Regions from separate parts of the Micromonospora sp. D75 genome, predicted to be linked through region 3. Evidence: riboswitches for the same ligand, from Rfam matches in the RefSeq annotation. Region 3 holds a riboswitch; each other region holds the start of a gene.
The links. Region 3 has a riboswitch for cyclic di-AMP ahead of KBX39_RS07165 (NlpC/P60 family protein). Riboswitches for the same ligand answer to the same signal wherever they lie in the genome.

Region 1 (3,911 bases), on a different contig from region 3:
GAGACGCTGATCCGCCGGCTGATCGACCGCGGGGCGGCGGTGATCCTGCGCGCCCACCCGTACACCGACAAGAACCCGGCCTCGGCCCGCCAGCTCGCCCGGCTCACCGAGCTGCTCGCCGCCGACCGGGCCAAGACCGGCCGCCCGCACCTGTTCGGCGCCGCCGCGGCCCGCGAGCTGACGCTCACCGAGTGCGTCAACCGCGCCGACGCGCTGGTCTCCGACGTCTCCGGCGTCATCTCCGACTGGCTCTACTCCGGCAAGCCGTACGCGGTCACCGACACCGGCGCCGACGGCGAACACTTCGTCGAGCGGTTCCCGCTCGCGGCGTCCGGCTACGTGCTGCGGCGCGACATGTCCAACGTGGACCAAGTGATCACCGACCTACTCGACGCCGACCCGAAGGCCGCGCAGCGCTGGGCGGCGCGCACCCGCTACCTGGGCGACTTCCCCGCCGACGCCTACGCCGAGGCGTTCCTCGCCGCCGCCCGCCGCGAGCTGGAGGCCGACTGGGCGGTCCCGGCGCAGCGCGCCGTCGTGTAGGCCCCGCTCTACAGGTACGCGTCGAGCAGGGCGAGCACGACGGCCGGGTCCTCGACGTGCGCGTTGTGGCCCAGGCCGGGCAGGGTGGCCACCGGCACGCCCAGTTCCTTGAGCTGCGCGTCGCTCACCATCGGGTCCTGCTCGCCGCGGGCCAGCAGCACCGGCACGCCGGTCGCGGCCAGCAGGGCGGGCAGCCGAGGCTCGCCGACCGCGAACGCGGCCGGGTCCATCGCCAGCCGCCAGCGGCCGTCGACCCGCCGCAGCCCCGCCTCCACCACCGGGTGGTCCGGGGCGAACAGCCCGGCCAGCCCCGAGACGCGCAGGTAGCGGCGGGCCGCCTCGTCCCGGGTGGCGAACCAGGTGACCGGCCGGGCGGCCAGCTCGCTCGCCTTCGCCAGCTCGGCCGGGGACCAGACCGCCTTGATGCCGAGCCCCACCACCGCGTCCACCGGAAGAGCCCGCTGCCGGGCCGCGAGCGCCAGCGCCACCACCCCGCCGAGCGAGTGCCCGAGCAGCACCAGCCGGTCGTGCGGGCCCAGCCGGAGCGGACCGAGCCCGTCCGCGACGCGCTGGGCCAGGGCGTCGAACGAGTAGCCGTCGAGCGGCGGCGACCAGCCGTGGCCGGCCAGGTCGGGGGCGAGCCAGCGCCCGGGCCAGCGGCGCTCCAGCAGCGGCGCCCAGGGCAGCCACACTTCGCCGGTGGCGCCCATGCCGTGCAGGAGAATCAGGTGCCGGTTCCCCGTCGCATCGCCCATTGGCGCAGTCTGCCACCGCCCGCCCCGGACACGCGAGACCGAACCCGCCCCGCCCAAACCGCCCGCCCTCGCCCTCGCCGCCGATCTTGGAGTTGTGGTGCCTCCCATAGCGGGGCGAGCCGGGCATACCAGGCGCCACAAGTCCAAGATCGGCGCGCCGAGAGGGCGGCGGGCGAGGGGCGGGCGGGGACGGGGAAGGCCGGCGCCCCGGGACGGGGTGCCGGCCTTCGCGGGTGCGGGGCGGTCAGGCGGAGTAGCCGCGGCTGGCGATCCAGTGCGCCAGGTCGATCGTGGTGAGCCAGTACGACGGCAGCGACGGGTCGGCCGAGTCGGCGATCCGGACGGTCCGGCCGTCGTCCTTGTAGCCGATCACCGCGACGTAGTGGCCGCCGGGGAACGAGTGCCAGCCGCCGTTGGTGTCGGTGGCGGTGCCGGCGACGTTCGCGACGACCCCCCGGCCGTTGCTGATCGCCTCGACCACGTCGGCCTGGAGCCGGTCCATCTGGGCCGGGCTGGCCGAGCCGGGAATCATCCGGGTCCGGTACGGGTTGCCCTTGACCTGCTGGTTGAGCACGCGCGTGGTGTCCTCGGCCGAGTTGGTGCCCATCTCGGTGGTGCCGAGCGGGCCGGCGAGGGCGTCCTGGCTGCGCTCGATGCCGGTGGCGCTGAGCGCGTTGCGCACGGCGGCCGGGCCGCAGTAGTAGTAGTTGATCTGCGCCTGGTAGTCGTAGTCCAGCGTCTTGCTCGACGGCGGCTTCGGCGCGGCCTTGGTGACGTCCGGGTCCGCCGCGGCCTTCTTCGCCGACGGGGAGGCGCTGGGCGACTTGCTGGGCTCGGCGCTCGGCGACGCCGGCGGGACGACGATGCGCGCCTCGCCGCGGCTGGCGGGCTCGCCGAGCCGTGCGCCGAGTTCGGCGACCGAGGCGGTGTTCTCCTGCCGGACCGGGGCGTCCTCACCCGCGGCGAGGGCGGTGCCGGCGCCGGCGGCCAGCACGAGCGCCGCGACCGATCCGGCGATGATCTGGTACGGGCGTTCGGTGGCGATCCGCCGCAGCTGACGCTTCAGGTGGTGCTTCACGAAATCCTCCACGGGGGGCGTGATCGGCACACGCCGGCCCGGCACGTGGAGGGGTTCACACGTGCTGGCAGGCCGGATGGGCCGGGGGAACGGGTACGCCCGCGATGCCGGGCGCCCAGGGGCGGTTTGCCGGTCGCGTCAGGCGAGCGCGGGTACCGCGGAGCCGTGGAGGCGGGGGGACGATCGAGGGGTGGGCACGAGGATGGGACTCCTTCCGTGGCCGCCGACCGGGTTAGCTGACGGATTCGGGCGGGAAGTACGCCCTACCGCGGCAGTGGCCGCGGATTCACCCCGATGGTGCTCATGGTTCCCCGGTTCGTGATGACACGATTAGGCGGGTCGGCGCGGCGTCGCCTTCTGCGATCGGGTACCGCACCGGACGCGCCGACACTACCGGCGGGTACTGCCCCTGCCAAGCGCTCCCACCTGCGTAAACATGATCCCCGGTAACGGATTTCGGAACAGCCGGTTACTCACTTCACTCAATGGGACAAGCGGTGGTGACGGCGCCCGGGAGGCGAAAAGGGGACAGACGGCGAGCGCGTGACCGGCAATGGCGCGGCTCATTGGCCTGTTCTGCGCTCCACGCCCGTTTCGGTGCCGGGGGTGAGCCGGCTCACCACATTCCGGGTAACAATTCGGTCGCCTCAGCCGACCCGGGCCGGACGCCAGCGGGCGTTGCGGACGGACGCGCCGACCGGCAGGGGGATCGTCGCCACGCCGCGGGACACCGGGGCGGGCCGCACCGCCAGGGTGGCCGCGTACGCCTCGGCGGCGAGCGTACGGGCGGCCTCGGCGGCCAGTTCGGCGTCCCGCCACGCCTGCCGCTCCCGCTCGGCGGCGCTCTCCCAGCCGGTCCGGCGCCGGTCCCGTACGGCCCGGGCCAGCACGATCTCCTGCTCGGCCGGGTGCCGGCGCGGGTCCCACCCGTTGCGGCGCGCCAGCACGTCGGCGAGTTGCCGGGCGGACAGGTCGCCGCGCCAGTGCGCCGTCATGGCGGCGTGGTGCAGCCAGCGCTCCCGGGCCGCGTACTCCGCCGGGGTGCGCGGGGTGCGCGGGGCGGCCAGCGCGGCGGCCCCGGCCAGGCGGCGGGCGGCGCTGTCCGCCTCGTCGTACGCGGTCCAGGCGCGTTCCGCCTCGTCCTGCGCGGCCAGCCACCGTTCCCGGCGGCGACGGGCCGTCTGGGCGGCCCCGGCGGCGGCCACCGCCACCTCCTCGGCGTACCGGACGAGGTCGTCGCGGCGCGCGGCGTCCTGGTCCACCGGATCGGCGGCAGCCTCGGCGACGCCGTCGCGCTCGGGCCGGGCCACCAGCGCGGCGAGCAGGCCGAACGCGAGCAGCATCAGAAAGGACCAGATGGCGGCGGCCTCGGGGACCGCGGTGAGGAAGTGGTAGAGAGCGGTCTGCGACATGGTCGGCACCTCACGGGAAGAACCTGGCGGGAGACTCCGCACGGCCGGTCGGGGCGCGGCGCGGGGGCGCCGGGCCGGCGAGGGGCGGGTGCGGGATGACGTTCGGTGGGTGCGGTGACGGGC
Region 2 (3,911 bases), on a different contig from region 3:
GTGTCGTCGCCATGGTGGCCATGCTCTGGCCATCGACGCTGCCGACCCGAATCGGACGCGGGCCGGCACGGGAAAGTATGAAATGCGTATCACGAATCTTGACGTGCCCCTGACGCCGTGTGACCGTGAAGTCGCGAGGCCGTCCGGCCTGGTCGTTCCGCAGGTAGACGAGGTGAGGCAGATGACGCCGAGAAGCCCGGAGCAGGCGCTCGCCGAGCTGCGTGCCGGCAACCACCGGTTCGTCACCGGTGTGCCGCAGCATCCGAATCAGGACGCCGGGCACCGGGCGGCGGTGGCCGACGGCCAGCACCCCTTCGCGGTGATCGTCGGCTGCTCCGACTCGCGGCTCGCCGCGGAGATCATCTTCGATCGGGGTCTCGGTGACCTCTTCGTGGTGCGTACCGCCGGGCACACCGCCGGGCCCGAGGTGCTCGGCAGCGTCGAGTACGCGGTCACCGTGCTCGGCACGCCGCTCGTGGTGGTGCTCGGGCACGACTCCTGCGGCGCGGTCCAGGCCGCCCGGGAGGGGGTCCGGACCGGCGCCGCTCCGGCCGGGCACCTGGGAGCGGTGGTGGACGCGGTCTCGCCCAGCCTGCTGCGCGCCGCCCGGCAGGGCATCGACGACCTCGACGGCATCATCGACGTCCACATCGCGCAGACCGTGGAGACGCTGCTGGCCCGGTCCTCCGTGCTGGCCGAGCGGGTCGCGGCGGGCCGGTGCACGGTGGCGGGGATGTCGTACCGGCTCTCCGGCGGCGAGGTGCGGACAGTGGCGCAGGTCCCGGCGTCACTGCCCGCTCCCTCGTCGCCGGCGGACGCGGACGCGGCGCTGGCCGGCTGACCGGAGCGCCGGACGACGAAGGGGCCGCCCACGGGGGCGGCCCCTTCTTGCTGCGTCCAGGTCAGAGCATCGACATGTGGACGTGGTCGGTGTGGTTCGACGGCCCGCTGTACGACCTCCAGCCGGTGGCCGGGAACCAGATCTGCCGGTTCCAGATCACGTAGTAGATGCCCAGCCGGTCGGCGTTGCGGATGAGGAAGGCGGCCACGTCGTTGCCGTACTTGCGGGTGTCGTTGTTGTGCCAGGGTGAGAAGCCGCTGTTCTGCAGCGACCAGTCGCACGCCTTGCCCTTGGGGTGCTCCCACGGCCCGCCCGGCCGGTAACAGCCCACGAAGCGCGTGTAGCCGGCGCGCCGGACCTCCTTGTAGGCGTGCAGCGTCCGCGGCGTGATGCAGCCCGAGGTGGTCGGGTCGTTCTCGCTGCACGACTCGGCCTTCCAGCCGCCGTCGGCGGTGCGGCCGGGGCCGATCTTGGCGACCGGTGAGGTGGCGTCGACCAGGCCGCCGGTGAAGCCGAGGCCGCCGACGAGCTTGAGGGCGCGTTCGGCCTGCACCTTCTCGCGCTCCATCGCGTTCTTCTGCTTCTCCTGCTCGCGCACCTCGGCGTCGAGCGCGATCTTGGCCGTCTCGGCGCGGTTCTTGACCGCGTTGATGGCGGCCAGGCGCTGCGCGTTGAGGAGGTTCAGCTCGTCCAGGGCGTTGACGCGGCGGACGAACGAGTCGGGCGAGTTGCTCTCCAGCAGCATCGCCATCGCGCCCATCCGGCCGGTCCGGTAGGACTGGGCGGCGAGCTGGTTGACCTGCGGGCTGAGCGCCTCGAGTTCGGCCTGTGCCGCCTGTACCTCGGCGGCCAGCCGCCGCTGGCGGTCCTGCGACTTGGCCAGCTTCGCCTTCGCCTGGAGGAAGTTCCGGTTGGCGCTGTCGATCGCCTCGGTGATGAGCGGTGGTTCGCCGTCCTCCTCGTGCCCGGACGGCTTCGGGGCCGCCGCGGCGGGGGCCGCCGTCGCCGAGTTCGGCCCGGCCAGCACTGCCAGCGAGGCCAGCACGGCCACCAGGGGTGTCAGCCAGCGGCGCAGGGGTGGCGTCACAGTGTTCCCTTCCGTCGGCCGCCGACCGGGTTAGCTGACGGGTTCGGGACGGAAGTGGCCCCTACCGCTCGCGCGGATTCACCCCATGTACCTGGTTCCCCGGCTCGCCCGCAGGCGATTGGGCGGCGGCACCGCTGGCGCCGGTGCGCGCCTTCGGCGGTGACCGGCAGCGAGGTTACCCGACAGCACTCCTGCGGATCTACGTCCGGAAGCCGACCAATAGCGAGATTTCGCCGTGGCGCACCGTGACCAGCGTCGCGTTTGAAATCGATGGTCACCGTGCGGAGTGTCACCATGTCGCCTCCGTACTCTTTCCGCCGCCGAGCGCCTCCAGCGCGTCGTCGCGTCCGGCCGGCGGACGGGGCGGCGGGGGTACGGGCGACGCCGGCTCCGGACCGGGCGCGCGCCGTCCGGCGGTGGTCACGATCGCGGCCAGTGCGGTCGTCAGCGGTACGGCGGCGATCAGGCCGAGCGTGGCCACCGCGCTGCGGACGATCTCCTGGGCGAGGAACTCGCTGGTGAGGATCTGGCTCACCGGGCGGGAGTCGGCGACCAGCAGGAGCAGCAGCGGCAGCGACGCGCCCGCGTACGCCAGCACGATGGTGTTGACGGTGGACGCGATGTGGGCCCGGCCGACGCGGGTCGCCGCCCGGTAGAGCTGCCGCCGGGACAGCCCCGGGTTGGCGTGCGCGAGTTCGGTGACGGTGGCCGCCTGGGTGACGGTGACGTCGTCCAGCACGCCCAGCGAGCCGATGATGATGCCCGCCAGCAGCAGTCCGTGCAGGTCCACGTCGCCCTGGAACATGGACAGCGTGGTGGCGTCCTCGCTGCCGAAGCCGGTCAGGTGGGTGGCGGACGTGGCGAGCAGGCCGAGCACGCCGGTGATCACCAGGCTGCCGAGCGTGCCGAGCACCGCCACCGACGTCTGCGCGGTGATCCCGTGCGTCAGGTAGAGCACCACGAACATGATCAACGCGGCGCCCACGATCGCCACCAGCAGCGGCGGCTGGCCGCCACCGATGCCGGGCAGCACGAAGCCGAGCAGGATGGCGAAGCTGGCCGCCAGGCCGCCGAGCGCGGCGAGCCCGCGCCAGCGGCCGAACGCCACGATCGCGGCGGCGAAGAGCACCAGCAGCCAGATCAGCGGTGTGCCGCGCTGGTGCTCGGCGATGTTGTAGGACTTCACCGAAGGATCGGCCGGGTCGATCAGCTCGACCAGGACGATCTTGTCGCCGACCTCGACCCGGGGCGCGCCCGGTCCGGCCGGGAGCGGCGTCTCGACCTGCCGTCCCGCGTCCGGGCCCTGCTCGGCGGCGACGGTCGCGGTGCCGCAGGGGCCGCCTGCGCCCTCCGGGGCCTCCGGCGTCGGCGGGCAGGGTTCGGTGACCACCCGGGTCACGGTGCCGTGGTAGCGGGGGACGTCCGCGCCGCCGACCGGCTCCCGGTCCTGCCGGGGCCAGAGCACCAGCGCGGCGATCACGGTGAGCGCGAACAGCGGCACCACCACGGCGACGAGCAGCCGCCGTACGCCCGGTGGCGTGGGCGGTGCGGGGCGGGTGTGGTCGGCACCCAAGGCGTCTCTCCCAACGGTCGCGGCGACGCCTGGTCCGCCGGACCGGTCTGGTCACCGGGCCGGCGCGGACGTGTCGACCACGTCCGGGTCGTCGCCCCGACATGGTAGGCAGCCCGGCTGGGTGCTCCCGGACACCGTGACCGGTGACGCGCGCCCCGCGCGGGTCAGGCCAGTCCGGCCCGGCGTCGCCGGTACTCGTCCTCGTCGATCTCGCCGCGGGCGTACCGCTCGTCGAGGATGCGCCGGGCCGCCGTCGGCCCGGACCGCTGCGGGCCGGTCCACCGCACGGCCAGCCAGAGGAGCCCTGCCAGCACCGCCAGCACCGCCAGGGACCAGATCCACATCCAGCCCATCATCGGGCTCTGCCACATCATCGGGCCGCCCTCCGTCCGTCACCGCGGGTCCGCCGG
Region 3 (3,911 bases):
CGTCGTCCAGGTTCACGAACATGATCCGGTGGCCGAACTGGACCTGCACGTACTGGTTCTTCCCGCGTACCACGGTCCGGTCACCCGGTGCGGAACCGTCGAACGAGACCGCCCGGTAGTACTCGCCGGGCAGCACCCCGCCGACCGCGTACCGCTGGCCGGCGGCGAACGTGTACTGCAGCGGAGAGATGGCCTGGTACGGGATGGTGTCCGGGTAGGCGGCCTGCTCCGGGTAGGCGCGGCCGTACACCGGGATGGTGGCCTTGCCGGGCCGCGGGGTCACCACGAAGCCGGTGGCCCACTTGGCGGTGGGCGCGGAGGCCGGGTTGTGGAACCACGCCTTCTGGCCGAGGTACCAGATCGCGGTCCAGTCGCCCTGCCGGCCGGCGAGCGCGTACGTCTGGCCGGCCGAGGCGCGGGCGCCGTGGTCGGAGATGTACATGGTGTCCGGCGTGCCGTCCGGGCGCAGCCCGAGGTCGTTGACGAGCGGGGCGTCCGGGCTCGGCGCGGTCCGCAGGATCACCGCCGAGGAGCCGCGCGAGGGGCACGGCTGCGCCGGCGGGGTGGGCGTCGGGACGCCGGGCGGCTGCTGGTTGCAGCCGGTGAACGCGGGCCGGTTGGTGGCGAAGTCCGGGTCGATGGTGACCAGGCCGGTCTTCGCCGTGCCGGTGCCGCGGAACGGCGCCTTCATCAGGTCGAAGTAGTGCGACCAGTCCCAGTAGGGCCCCGGGTCCCAGTGCATGCCGCCCACGTTGGCGGCGGTGATGCCGGGCACGTTGTCGTGGCCGATGATGTGCTGCCGGTCCATCGGGATGCCGAACTTCAGCGCCAGGTGGCGGACCAGCTTGGCGGAGGTGCGGTACATCGCCTCGGTGTACCAGGTGCCCTGGCCGGCGAAGCCCTCGTGCTCCAGGCCGATGGACTTGGCGTTGACGTACCAGTTGCCGGCGTGCCAGCCGACGTCCTTGGTCTTGATGTGCTGGGCGATGTAGCCGTCCACCGAGCGCAGCGTGTAGTGCCAGCCCAGGTAGTCGGCCCGCTTCACCAGGTCGACGCTCGGGCCGAAGTAGCCCTCGGTGTCGTGGATGACGATGTACTCGATCTTCTGCTGCTTCGGCCGGTCAGCCAGGTCGTGGTTGCCGTAGTCGCCCGGGTCGTCGCTGAGCTGCTCGTAGGGCGCGGGAATCCACTCGCAGGCCAGCCGGACCGGGCACTCCAGTCCGTCCGGCCGCTGCGCGGTGCGCAGGCCGAGGCGGGCCAGCCGGGAGCGGTCCGGCTTCGCGGCGGTGGCGGCGAGCGTGACCCGCTGGCCGTCGTCGGTGGTCCGGGTGGCGCCCTGGCCGAGCTGGTCGTACACCTCGTCGGCGAAGGCCGCCGCCGCGTCGGCGGTGTCCGCGCCGGAGTAGCGGGCCACCGCGGCGTACCAGGCCGCCGGGTCGGTGCCGGCGCCGACCGGCCCGCCCAGAGCCTTCTGGTACGACGACAGCAGCGCCGCGCCGCCGCGGATGTTCGCGGCCGGGTCGGTGCGCAGCGTCCCCGCGTCCAGCCCGGTGAGCGCGGCGGCCGCGTCGAGCGTCTGGAGCGAGGCGCTCGGCAGCGGCGTCTCCCGCGTCGGCGCGGCGGCGGTGGCCGGGTCGAGCTTCAGCGGCCGGGAGTCGTCGCCGCGCGGGTCCTCGTCCTCGTCGACGTGGGCGCTGCCCGGCGTGGCGAGGATGTGCGCGGCGTCGGTCAGGTGCATCGGGCCGTAGCCGCCGCTGGTGCTGGGCTGACCCGGGTGGGTGTCCCAGCGGGACTCCAGATAGGAGACACCGAGCAGCACGTTCTGGGGCACGCCGTACTCGGCCGCGGCGGCGGCGTATTGTTGTTGCCGGTCGCTCGCGGGCGCGGACGTGTCCGGCGCGGCGGTAACCGGGCCGGTGGTCGCCAGCGCGGTGGCCGTGGCCACGGCGGCGGCGAGCAGTATCCGTCTGCCCGACGGCGGGGCGGAGAGGTGCATCGAACCTCCTGGACAGGGATGGGGGTCACTGCGTTTCCACCCTCACTCCGCACACCCGCGATGGTCAATACCTTTCCAGTAAGTAATCAGTCGTGAAAGAAAATTTCACCTCCGTGCGCGGTGTGGCGCTGGATCGCGTACGGAGTGTCACGGCGCTGGAAGTTGCGGATCGATAACGGTGGTCCCTACTCTGGTGAATCGTCGGCCGCACGTCTCACCGTCCAACCCGGTCGGTGACGGTCCGACACCGCCGAGTCGCCTCCGGGCGAGCCGGGGAACCAGGTACCTGGGGTGAATCCGCAGCGCTGCTGCGGTAGGGCGGCTCCCTTCCCGCCCGAATCCGTCAGCTAACCCGGTAGGCGGTACGGAAGAAGGAGTACGGACGCCCGGTGGCACTCCATGCCCCGCGGCCGTCGTCGAACCGGTCGGTCGACCGGTCCAGCGTCGCGCCGCGTTCCCGCTGGTCCCGCTTCACCACCGCCCTCGCCGCACTGGTCGGCACCGCCGTCGTACTGACCGGCGGCGCCACTGCGGCACACGCCGAACCCTCGGTCGCCGAGATCGAGGCCCAGATCGACCGCGACTGGAACAAGCTCGAACCGGTCATCGAGCAGGTCAACGACGTACGCGAGCAGCTCGCCGCGCGGCGCAGGCAGGCCGACGCGCTCGGCCGCCAGATCGCACCCCTCCAGGCGCGGGTGGACGCCGCGCTCGGTCAGGTCGGCGGCCTCGCCGCCGACGCCTACAAGGCCGACAACCTCTCCACGGTCAACGCGCTGCTCGGCAGCCGCTCACCCGGTGACCTGGTCGACGGCCTGGAGCTGCTCGACCGCTTCGCGCACCGCCAGCACGAGCAGGTGCGCTCGGTCGCCGCGCTGCGCGACGAGCTGGCGGCGAAGAAGAAGCCGCTGGACGAGATGATCGCCGGCCTGGCGCGCACCGAGGCCCAGCTCGCGGCGAAGAAGAAGCAGATCGACGCCGAGATCGCCAAGCTGGAGAAGCTGCGGCTCAAGGTGTACGGCAAGGGCGGCGGCGGCCTGCTGCGCCCGGCGCCCTGCCCGGCCGGCTATCCCGGCGGCCCGGCCGGAGCGGCGGTGAAGTTCGCCTGCGCCCAGATCGGCAAGATCTACGTCTGGGGCGCCGCCGGCCCGGACCACTTCGACTGCTCGGGCCTCACCATGGCGGCCTGGGCCAAGGGCGGCGTCTCACTGCCGCACAGCGCACGCCAGCAGCACGGCGTGACGAAGCGCATCAGCCGGGCCGAGCTGCGCGCCGGCGACCTCGTCTTCTACTACAGCGACCTGCACCACGTGGCGATGTACGTGGGCGACGGCTGGGTGGTGCACGCCTCCCAGTCCGGCAAGCCCATCACGATGAAGCGGGTCGACGACGGCGACATCAACAGCTACGGCCGCGTGTAAGGAAGGGCCCCCTCTTAACGCCTCCGGTAGAGGAGGGGGCCCTTCTTAACAACTGCGGGCGGCGTCAGCGCGTCGGCCAGGTGCGCCAGCTCTGCCAGGACCGGCTCGGCGTCGGGCCGCGCTGCCCCTGGTAACGCGAGCCGTAGACGGCCGAGCCGTACGGGTGCTCGGCCGGCGAGGAGAGCCGGAAGATGCAGAGCTGGCCGATCTTCATGCCGGGCCAGAGCGTGATCGGCAGGTTCGCCACGTTCGACAGCTCCAGCGTGACGTGACCGGAGAAGCCGGGGTCGATGAAACCGGCTGTCGAGTGGGTCAGCAGACCCAGCCGCCCCAGGCTCGACTTGCCCTCGAGCCGGCCCGCGAGCTGGTCGCCCAGCGAGATCACCTCAAGCGTGGAGGCGAGCACGAACTCGCCCGGGTGCAGCACGAACGGCTGGCCCTCGGGCACCTCCACCATCGAGGTGAGGTCGTCCTGCTGGACCGACGGGTCGATG

Region 1: it holds a riboswitch for cyclic di-AMP, as region 3 does, so the genes downstream of both, KBX39_RS01805 (C39 family peptidase) here and KBX39_RS07165 (NlpC/P60 family protein) in region 3, are expected to answer to the same signal.
Region 2: it holds a riboswitch for cyclic di-AMP, as region 3 does, so the genes downstream of both, KBX39_RS14070 (hypothetical protein) here and KBX39_RS07165 (NlpC/P60 family protein) in region 3, are expected to answer to the same signal.

The regions. Positions count from the first base shown of each region.
Region 1 is NZ_JAGPXV010000011.1:19,505-23,415, reverse strand. Features, by position in the region: gene KBX39_RS01815 (CDP-glycerol glycerophosphotransferase family protein) at 1-543, shown strand, start outside; gene KBX39_RS01810 (alpha/beta fold hydrolase) at 552-1,298, opposite strand; gene KBX39_RS01805 (C39 family peptidase) at 1,543-2,376, opposite strand; cyclic di-AMP (ydaO/yuaA leader) riboswitch at 2,583-2,723, opposite strand; gene KBX39_RS01800 (hypothetical protein) at 3,024-3,788, opposite strand.
Region 2 is NZ_JAGPXV010000192.1:12-3,922, forward strand. Features, by position in the region: gene KBX39_RS14065 (carbonic anhydrase) at 182-841, shown strand; gene KBX39_RS14070 (hypothetical protein) at 903-1,928, opposite strand; cyclic di-AMP (ydaO/yuaA leader) riboswitch at 1,932-2,063, opposite strand; gene KBX39_RS14075 (YibE/F family protein) at 2,218-3,501, opposite strand; gene KBX39_RS14080 (SHOCT domain-containing protein) at 3,666-3,875, opposite strand.
Region 3 is NZ_JAGPXV010000072.1:7,358-11,268, reverse strand. Features, by position in the region: gene KBX39_RS07170 (N-acetylmuramoyl-L-alanine amidase) at 1-1,996, opposite strand, end outside; cyclic di-AMP (ydaO/yuaA leader) riboswitch at 2,235-2,372, shown strand; gene KBX39_RS07165 (NlpC/P60 family protein) at 2,386-3,417, shown strand; gene dcd (dCTP deaminase) at 3,482-3,911, opposite strand, start outside.